Regions from separate parts of the Achromobacter sp. ES-001 genome, predicted to be linked through region 1. Evidence: predicted binding sites of a transcription regulator. Region 1 holds the regulator's gene; the other holds the start of a gene.

Region 1 (4,578 bases):
GCCCTGGTCGGCGGGTGCCGCGTCGGCGTTCTGGCCGGCTTCGGGCGTCTTATCTACAGGCTCGTGGGGTGCCGTCATGGGGAATCCTCCAAAAAGAATGGCTTTCGCAGACATGAATGGGGGCCAATACCCCTATTTCAAGCCCGGGAAAGGGAAATATTCCCTGACGGCGCCCGCCCGAGGCAGCAAGCCCGCCCGGGCTTGGCCCGGCGGGGCCGGCTGCTTACTTCTTGTGGGGCTGCGCCGGGGCGACCGGGTCGCTGGCGGGGAAGCTCTCTTCGAGCCCGCGATCCACCTTGTCGTCATCGTCGTCCGGTTCAGGGCGGATGGCGATGGGATCGCTGGCGGGAAAGGTCTCGGCTAGCGCTTCGTCCAGATCGTGTTCGACCTGATCCTCGTCCACCGGGGTGGCAACGGTCCCCTTTTTTACGCTCTTGCCGCTCTTGGGATCATGGTGCATGCGCCTTCTCCTTCAAGTCCGTGTTGGCCTGGATCTTCAACGGCCAGCCCTGCAAGTTGCGTTCCACCAAAGTGGCCAAGCCGGCGATCCACGCGGGATCGTCGTTCAGCGCAGGGATGTAACGAAACTGCTTGCCGCCCGCCTCAATAAAGGCGTCCCGGCATTCCAGGCTGATCTCTTCCAGGGTTTCCAGACAGTCTGCCACAAATCCCGGGCACACCACATCCACCTCGGTAACACCCGAAGCGGCTAACGCTTTCAGGGTCGGTTCGGTATAGGGCTCAAGCCAGCGGGCAGTACCAAAGCGGCTTTGGAAGGTGACTTCGATCTGTTCGCGCGGCAGCGACAGCCGCTGGGACAACAGGCGGGCCGACTCCATGCAGTCGCGGTAGTAGGGGTCGCCCAATTCGATGGAATATCGCGGCAAGCCGTGAAAGCTCATGACCAGCTTCTGCGGCTTGCCGTGCTCGCGCCAGAACGACTCGATGCGGGCGGCCAGCGGGTCCAGCCAGGCGGGGTCCTCGTGAAAGCGCTTGGTAAAGCGCAGTTCGGGCTGATCCCGCAGGCGCCCGGCATGGCGGGTAACCGCGTCCACGACCGTGGCTGTGGTGCTGGCCGCGTATTGCGGGTAAAGCGGCACGGTCAGGATGCGTTCGCAACCGGCCGCGCGCAAACGGGTGATGGCGTCGGGGATGGACGGGTTGCCGTAGCGCATGCCCAGTTCCACCACGGCGTCGATGCCCGCCGCCTCCAGCGCGGCGCGTACGCCGTCCGCCTGACGCTGGCTATAGACCATCAGGGGCGACCCTTCTTTCAGCCAGACGCCCGCATAGCGCGGCGCCAGCTTCTTGGGTCGCAGCGTCAGCACCAGCCCGTACAGGATGGGTTTCCATAAATAACGTGGAATTTCAATGACGCGGGGGTCGGACAGGAATTCGCCCAGGTATTTGCGGATGCCCTGTTTGTCCGGCGTATCCGGCGTACCCAGGTTGACCAGCAGCACCCCGACTTTGCCGGGCGCGCGGGCCGGCGGGTCTTCGTTGAAGGGGTCGTCCTGCTCGGCTTCCGGCAGGTAGCGTTCAGGCCACAGGTACTTGAACAGGCGAAGAAACACAAAAACTCCCCTTCCTCCGCGAGGAGGATGTAGCTTTGAATGGGACTACTGGTTGTGGCTGAGCGCGTTGGACAGCAGGCGCGCCGTGATGTCCACGATGGGAATCACGCGTTCGTAAGCCATGCGGGTCGGGCCGATGACGCCCAACGTGCCCACGACCTTGCCGTCCACGCCATAGGGCGCGGTAATGACCGAGACCTCTTCCATGGGCACCAATTGGGAATCGCCGCCGATGTAGATCTGCACGCCCTGCGCGCGGCTGGACACGTCCAGCAGTTGCAGCAGGTCGGTCTTTTTCTCGAACAGCGAGAACATCTTGCGCAGCCGATCCATGTCGGACGCGATATCGGTAACGTCCAGCAGCTTGCGCTCGCCCGAGATGACCATGGTGTCGCCGTCTTCCGCGGCCTCGGCGCTGGCCTCGACCGCCGCCTGCATCAGCCGCGAAATGTCTTCGCGCAGCTGGGCTAGTTCGGTCGATAGCGTCTGGCGCACGGCGTTGAACGACTTGCCCGCGAAATGCATGTTGAAGAAATTGCCGGCTTCCAGCAATTCCGCCTCGGCGTAATCGCGCTGGACAAAGAGAATGCGGTTCTGGACATCGCCATCCGGCGTGACGATGATAAGCAGCACGCGCTTGTCCGACAGCCGGATGAATTCGATCTGCCGGAACACCTGGGCGCGCTTGGGGGTCAGCACCACGCCCGCGAATTGCGTCAGGTTGGACAGCAACGCGGCGGCGGCATTGACGGCGCGGGTAGGTTCGGCCGCCGACAGCATTTCGCCCATGTTGTGCGGTTGCAGCTGATAAGACTGCACGGCCAGCAGGGAATCGACGAACATGCGATAGCCCCGCGGCGTAGGCACGCGGCCGGCGGAGGTGTGCGGGCTATGGATCAGCCCCAGCTCTTCCAGGTCCGCCATGACATTGCGGATGGTAGCCGGGGACAAGTCAAAGACTTTCGATAGCGTCCGCGAGCCGACGGGCTGCCCATCGGCGATGTAGCGTTCTATCAACGCTTTCAGTAGTGCGCGTGCGCGGTCATCCATAGCGGGCATTTTAAGGAATCTTTTAGGATAAAGGCGATTTTTGTCCCGCAAGCAGATATGCGGCCCCATATAATCGGCTAATCGGCCCATTCCGGGCAGGTTTTGGCTTCGGCTTCGCCCTTTTGATACGCCCGCATCCATGCACTTTCCTACCGTCGCCCTGATCGGCAGATACCAGGACACCGGCCTGGACACCCCGCTAAGAGCCCTTGCGCACGCGCTGACGCAAGCGGGCCGGCATGTGCTGATCGATGCCGACACCGCGCGCAACACCGGCCTGACCGAATACCCAATAGCTACCCTCGAAGAGATCGGCCAGAACGCATCGCTGGCCGTCGTGATGGGCGGCGACGGCACGGTGTTGGGCGCCGGCCGGCATCTGGCGCCATTTGGTGTCCCCCTGGTGGGCATCAACCACGGGCGCCTGGGCTTCATCACCGACATCCCGCTGCAAGACGCGCACGGTGCATTGGCGCGCGTGCTTGAAGGCAGCTTCCAGATTGAAGAACGCATGCTGCTGGAAGGCAGCGTGTGGCGTGGCGACCAGAAAATGTATTCCGCGTCGGCGCTCAACGACGTCGTGCTGAACCGCGCCGGGCGCGGCGGCATGATCGAAGTGCGTGTCGAACTGGACGGCGCCTTCATGTACACACAGCGCGCCGATGGTCTGATCATCGCCACCCCTACCGGCTCGACCGCGTATGCGCTGTCCGCCAACGGCCCCATCCTGCACCCCGGCATGAACGCCATGGTGCTGGTGCCCGTGGCGCCGCAAACGCTGTCGAATCGCCCCATCGTCATCCCGGACACCGGTGTGCTGAACATGACGCTGACCGCGATGGGCCGCGTGGAAGTGGGCGCCAGCGTGCATTTCGACATGCAGACCTGGTCCGACCTGCAACCGGGCGACCGCATCGTCGTGCAGCGCGCGCCGTACACCATTCGCTTCGTGCACCCCGAGGGCTACAGCTTCTTTTCCACCTTGCGCCGCAAGCTGCATTGGAACCTGATGCCCCAGGCCACCGACAACGTAGAGTAGTAAGCGCCCCGACATGCTGCGCACCCTGCATATCCGCGACTTCGTCATCGTCGAACAGACCGAAATCCATTTCGGCCCCGGCTTCACCGTGTTCTCCGGCGAGACCGGGGCGGGCAAATCCATCCTGGTGGACGCGCTGGCGCTTGCGCTGGGCGAACGCGGCGACGCCAGCATGCTGCGCGAAGGCGCACCGCGCGCCGACATCACTGCCGTGTTCGATACGCCGAAGTCATTGCACAGCTGGCTGAACGAACGCGAGATCGACGTCGATGACGAACTGTCGCTGCGCCGGGTCATCGACGCGCAGGGCCGCAGCCGCGCATACATCAACGGCACGCCCGCCACCGTGGGGCAGCTGCGCGAATTGGGCGACAGCCTGGTCGACATCCACGGCCAACACGCCCATCAAAGCCTGATGCGCCCCGACGCGCAGCGCGATCTGCTGGACGCGCACGGCGGCCATGGCGATCTGCGCCAGGCCGTGGGTCAGGCGTGGAAGCAATGGCGCGCGCTGGCGCGACAACTTGAAGCCGCCGAAAAAGACGCCGCCAGCCTGGCCAACGAACGCGACCGACTGCAATGGCAGGTGGACGAACTGGATCAGCTGGCACTGGGCCCCGACGAATGGGAATCCTTGCAGTCCGAGCACACGCGCTTGTCGCATTCGCAGTCGCTGCTGGACGGCGCCTCGCAAATCCTGGAAGCGCTGGACGGCGAAGGCGATTCCGCGCACCACCGCGTCACAGCCGCCAATCACCGCATTCAGCAAATGCTGCGGCATGACCCCGGCCTGCAAGGCGTGTACGACGAACTGGAGTCCGCCCGCATCGCGATCAGCGAAGCCGTGTCCGACCTGAACAACTACGTCAGCCGCGTCGATCTGGACCCCAAGCGCTTGGCCGACCTCGAAGCACG
Region 2 (4,578 bases), 2.3 Mb from region 1:
CCATGACCGAAAACACATGTTCCCAGCCGAACATATGGTCCAACCAGCCCATCAACGGCGTGAACAGGGCCAACGACAGATACTGCGCACTGTTGAAGATGGCGCCGGCCACGCCGCGCTCCTGCGCGGGAAACCAAGCGGCGATCACACGGCCCGAGGCGGGACCCACCGGGGCCTCGAACGTGCCCAGCAGAAAGCGCAGAACCAGCAACGCGGCGAACGCGGAAGCAAACCATCCGGCGGCGCCCATGAACATCGTGCATGCCGACCACAGCACCAGGCCGCCCAGTACGGTGCGCTTGGCGCCGAGCCTGTCGACCAGCCACCCCGCAGGAACATGTGCCAGCACGTAAGCCCATGCGAAAGACGAGAACAACCATCCCATCTGCACAGGAGACAGACCCAGCTCCTTGGACATGCCTGAACCAGCGACAGACAAGGTCGCGCGATCGCCCGTGCTAAAGGCAAGTACGATCGTGATCAAAGCGAGAATGAGAAAGCGCTGGCGCGCACGCAACATGTCTAGGTCTCCAGATTATTTTTGTTGGGGGCAGACCGTGCGCATTGCGGGAAATGCACACCGCGCAGGACCGCGCCCGGTGCTAGGTTCAGAGTGTGTACCGACGCCTCCACGCGCTCAAGGCGGCGTGCAGGCGATCAGGTGCCTTTGTCTCAGACTCTGGAATTGAGCAGGAAGAACTCAAAAAATATCTGGCTCGCCGGCGCATTCGCCGGCCTGCGTCAGCAGCACATCCATGTCGCAGCCTTGATCCGCTTGCGGGATGTGGTCGGTGAACATCTTGCCGTAGCCTCTGCCGAATCGGGCGGGCGGCGCGTGCCATTGCGCACGCCTGCGAGACAATTCGTCGTCGCTGACTTCCAGCCGGATCTGTCGGCCTGGCACATCAATGGCGATGATGTCGCCCGCCTGCGCCAATGCCAGCGGGCCGCCCACATACGCTTCGGGCGCCACATGCAAGACGCATGCGCCATAGCTGGTGCCGCTCATGCGCGCGTCGCTGATGCGCAGCATGTCGCGCACGCCTTGCCTGACCAGCTTCAGCGGCACGGGGATCATGCCCCATTCAGGCATGCCCGGACCGCCCTTCGGGCCTGCATTGCGAAGCACGATCACATGGGGGGTAATAAGTCCGGCACGGCGATCGTCCCAGAACTTGAACGCATCCGATCCCGAGCCTAACGTCTTGCCGCGAGAATGGCCACGCAGCATGGGACCCGCGGGCAGGAACACCGCAGGCACGCCGGCGCTGATGGCGCCAAGCAGCATCGCCGGCGTCGTTTTGTCGCAACCGCCCATCAGCACCACGGCGTCAACCGGATAGCACCGAATCATTTCTTCGATTTCCATCGCCATCAGATTGCGGTAGAGCAGCGCCGAGGGCTTGACCAGCGCATCATTCAGCGACATGGCGGGCATCTCCAGCGGAAAGCCGCCTGCCTGCAAGACCCCGCGTTTGACGTCATCGACGCGCTGCCGAAAGTGCATATGGCAGGGGTTGAACTCCGACCAGCTATTGACGATGGCGACGATCGGTTTGCCTTCCCAATCTTTTCGCTCGAAGCCCATTTGCATGAACCGGCTATGGTGGTTGAAGGTTCGGAAATCATCGTTCGCGAGCCACCGCTGGCTGCTCAACTTTCTGGCTTCGGCCATGGCGATTCAGCGCCCCGGCGGCGACCACACGCCGGCGGCCTGCAACAGGCCGCGCGTGTAGCCCAGCGCGAATGCCATGAAACGTTCCCGCCCTTCATCGATGTCGGAGACGGGCACGTGATCGGGACACAATGGCCCGGCGTACCCTCCGCGTTGGTACGCCTTCACGGCCTCCAGCATGTCGACATCACCCTCGTCAGGAAAGACCTCTTGAAAATCCAGGTAGCCGCCCCGGATATTGCGGAAATGGACCATGAAGATGCGGCCGGTGGAGGCGAACTCTTCGATCACGGGGATCATGTGCCTGGCGGGCTCCTTGAACATCTCGGCAACCGTTCCCTGGCAGAAATTGAGCCCGTGGTTCTTGCTGGGAGACAAGGCCAGGAAGCGGCGCAAGCCGTCGGCCGACCCGACTACATGCTCAACCCCGTTTAGGCCCCCGACCGGGTACGCCGGATCGTGCGGATGGCAGGCCAGCCGCACACCGGCCTTGTCCGCCGCAGGCACCAAGCCTTCAACCAGGAATTCGATGGCGTCCCAGCCAGCCTGCTCGGTCACCGGCGGCACTACACGCGCCATCTTCTGGCCGCACAGCAGCGCCGACTCCGACCCGCCTTCCTCTTGATTGCTGGGATACCCGACGCCCCAGTAGGAGTGCTTGCGATCGTTTTCTGGCGAGTATTCCCGGTAGACAAATCCGGAGTTCCGAGCGCCGCCACGCCCGGGCTTCAACCCCGTGCGCGTGATGCCTACCATTTGGACGTTGTACTTAAGACAAGTGATGCCCGCATCCGCCGCCTTCTGGATGTTGTCGGCCAGGGTTGCGCGCTGCCGCTTGGCGCTATCCATGTCGATCATCGAATCCAGAAGAATGGAACCCACATCCAATGCAAAGACATCCAGCTTCAGGCCAAAACCTTCAACCCATTGTCGATAGGCGGCGAGCTTGGCGGCGTCCCATTTGCTGACACCGCCGCGGGCTGACACGAGCTCGGTGCCACGGTTGTCGAGCACGACGCTTTGAACGCCGAGTTGAGTCGACAAGCGCAGTCGGCGCTCATCAGGATTGAGCAGTTGCTCGCTGATATACATGGTGTCTCCAGAATTCCAACCCCGTCCAACACAAAATGAACACGTGTTCATTCTGTGGCGGCAGCGCCTTGGTGATCAAGCAGGGAAGTGTTCGGCGCCCGGCTCATGGGGGCCGGAATCTCAAATGGTGGATCGCGAGTGACAATTGGCGGCCTGGTCTGGCCATCGTCCAGCCCACCCCCCCGAATATGTAACAGCCTCCCCTCCCCCCCTTGAACCCTGCAACATCATCCCTATAATTAGCACTCGACACCGGTGAGTGCTAACAGCCCTCCCGGGGCTAACCGATCATTCACTTTCAATCAAGTAAACAGGAGTTCCTCATGGCCTTGCGTCCCCTGGGCGATCGCGTGATCGTCAAACGCCTCGAAAACGAGCGCAAGACTGCCTCGGGCATCGTCATCCCCGACAGCGCCGCTGAAAAGCCTGATCAGGGCGAAGTCGTGGCCGTCGGCCCCGGCAAGAAGACCGAAGACGGCAAGATCCTGCCGGTCGACCTGAAGGCTGGCGACAAGGTTCTGTTCGGCAAGTACGCCGGCCAGTCCGTGAAGGTTGATGGCGAAGAACTGCTCGTCATCCGCGAGGACGAAATCCTCGCCGTGGTTCAGTAAACCCCGCCTCAAACGAATTTTCGAAGGAAGCTAAGAAATGGCTGCCAAGCAAGTATTGTTCGGTGACGACGCCCGTGTGCGTATCGTCCGCGGCGTGAATGTTCTCGCCAACGCTGTTAAGACCACCCTGGGCCCCAAGGGTCGCAACGTCGTGCTGGAGCGCTCGTTCGGCGCCCCGACCGTGACCAAGGACGGCGTGTCCGTCGCCAAGGAAATCGAACTGAAGGACAAGTTCGAGAACATCGGCGCACAACTGGTCAAGGACGTTGCCTCCAAGACCTCCGACAACGCCGGTGACGGCACCACGACCGCCACCGTGCTGGCTCAAGCCATCGTCATGGAAGGCCTGAAGTACGTTGCCGCCGGTTTCAACCCGATCGACCTGAAGCGCGGCATCGACAAGGCTGTCGCCGCTGCCGTGGCTGAACTGAAGAAGCAATCCAAGCCGGTCACGACCAGCAAGGAAATCGCTCAAGTCGGTTCGATCTCGGCCAACAGCGATGCCTCCATCGGCCAGATCATCGCTGACGCGATGGACAAGGTTGGCAAGGAAGGCGTCATCACCGTCGAAGACGGCAAGTCGCTGGAAAACGAGCTGGACGTCGTCGAAGGCATGCAATTCGACCGCGGCTATCTGTCGCCCTACTTCATCAACAGCCCGGAAAAGCAAGTTGCCGTGCTGGAAGATCCGTTTGTCCTGATTTTCGACAAGAAGATCAGCAACATCCGTGACCTGCTGCCCGTGCTGGAACAAGTTGCCAAGTCGAGCCGTCCCCTGCTGATCATTGCAGAAGACGTCGAAGGCGAAGCGCTGGCCACCCTGGTTGTGAACAACATCCGTGGCATCCTGAAGACCACCGCAGTCAAGGCTCCGGGCTTCGGCGACCGCCGCAAGGCCATGCTGGAAGACATCGCCATCCTGACGGGCGGCACGGTGATCTCCGAAGAAACCGGCATGTCGCTGGAAAAGGCCGGCCTGGCTGAACTGGGCCAAGCCAAGCGCATCGAAGTGGGCAAGGAAAACACGACGATCATCGACGGCGCTGGCGACAGCAAGTCGATCGAGGCTCGCGTCAAGCAAGTCCGTATCCAGATCGAAGAAGCCACGTCCGACTACGACCGTGAAAAGCTGCAAGAACGCGTGGCCAAGCTGGCCGGCGGCGTTGCCGTGATTCGCGTTGGCGCTGCCACCGAAGTCGA

What was found. The regulator HrcA, encoded in region 1, represses chaperone genes, less so after heat shock. The targets are predictions, from matches to a motif close to TTAGCACTCNNNNNNNNNGAGTGCTAA.
Region 2: the regulator HrcA is predicted to act here: its motif matches at 3,007-3,033, upstream of groES (co-chaperone GroES).

Annotation. Positions count from the first base shown of each region.
Region 1 is NZ_CP079940.1:1,202,484-1,207,061, reverse strand. It holds gene grpE (nucleotide exchange factor GrpE) at 1-78, opposite strand, end outside; gene KYT87_RS05390 (hypothetical protein) at 224-460, opposite strand; gene hemH (ferrochelatase) at 450-1,574, opposite strand; gene hrcA (heat-inducible transcriptional repressor HrcA) at 1,620-2,624, opposite strand; gene KYT87_RS05375 (NAD kinase) at 2,764-3,663, shown strand; gene recN (DNA repair protein RecN) at 3,677-4,578, shown strand, end outside.
Region 2 is NZ_CP079940.1:5,472,043-5,476,620, forward strand. It holds gene KYT87_RS24830 (MFS transporter) at 1-520, opposite strand, end outside; gene KYT87_RS24835 (dihydroxy-acid dehydratase) at 701-1,675, opposite strand; gene KYT87_RS24840 (mannonate dehydratase) at 1,682-2,767, opposite strand; gene groES (co-chaperone GroES) at 3,091-3,378, shown strand; gene groL (chaperonin GroEL) at 3,416-4,578, shown strand, end outside.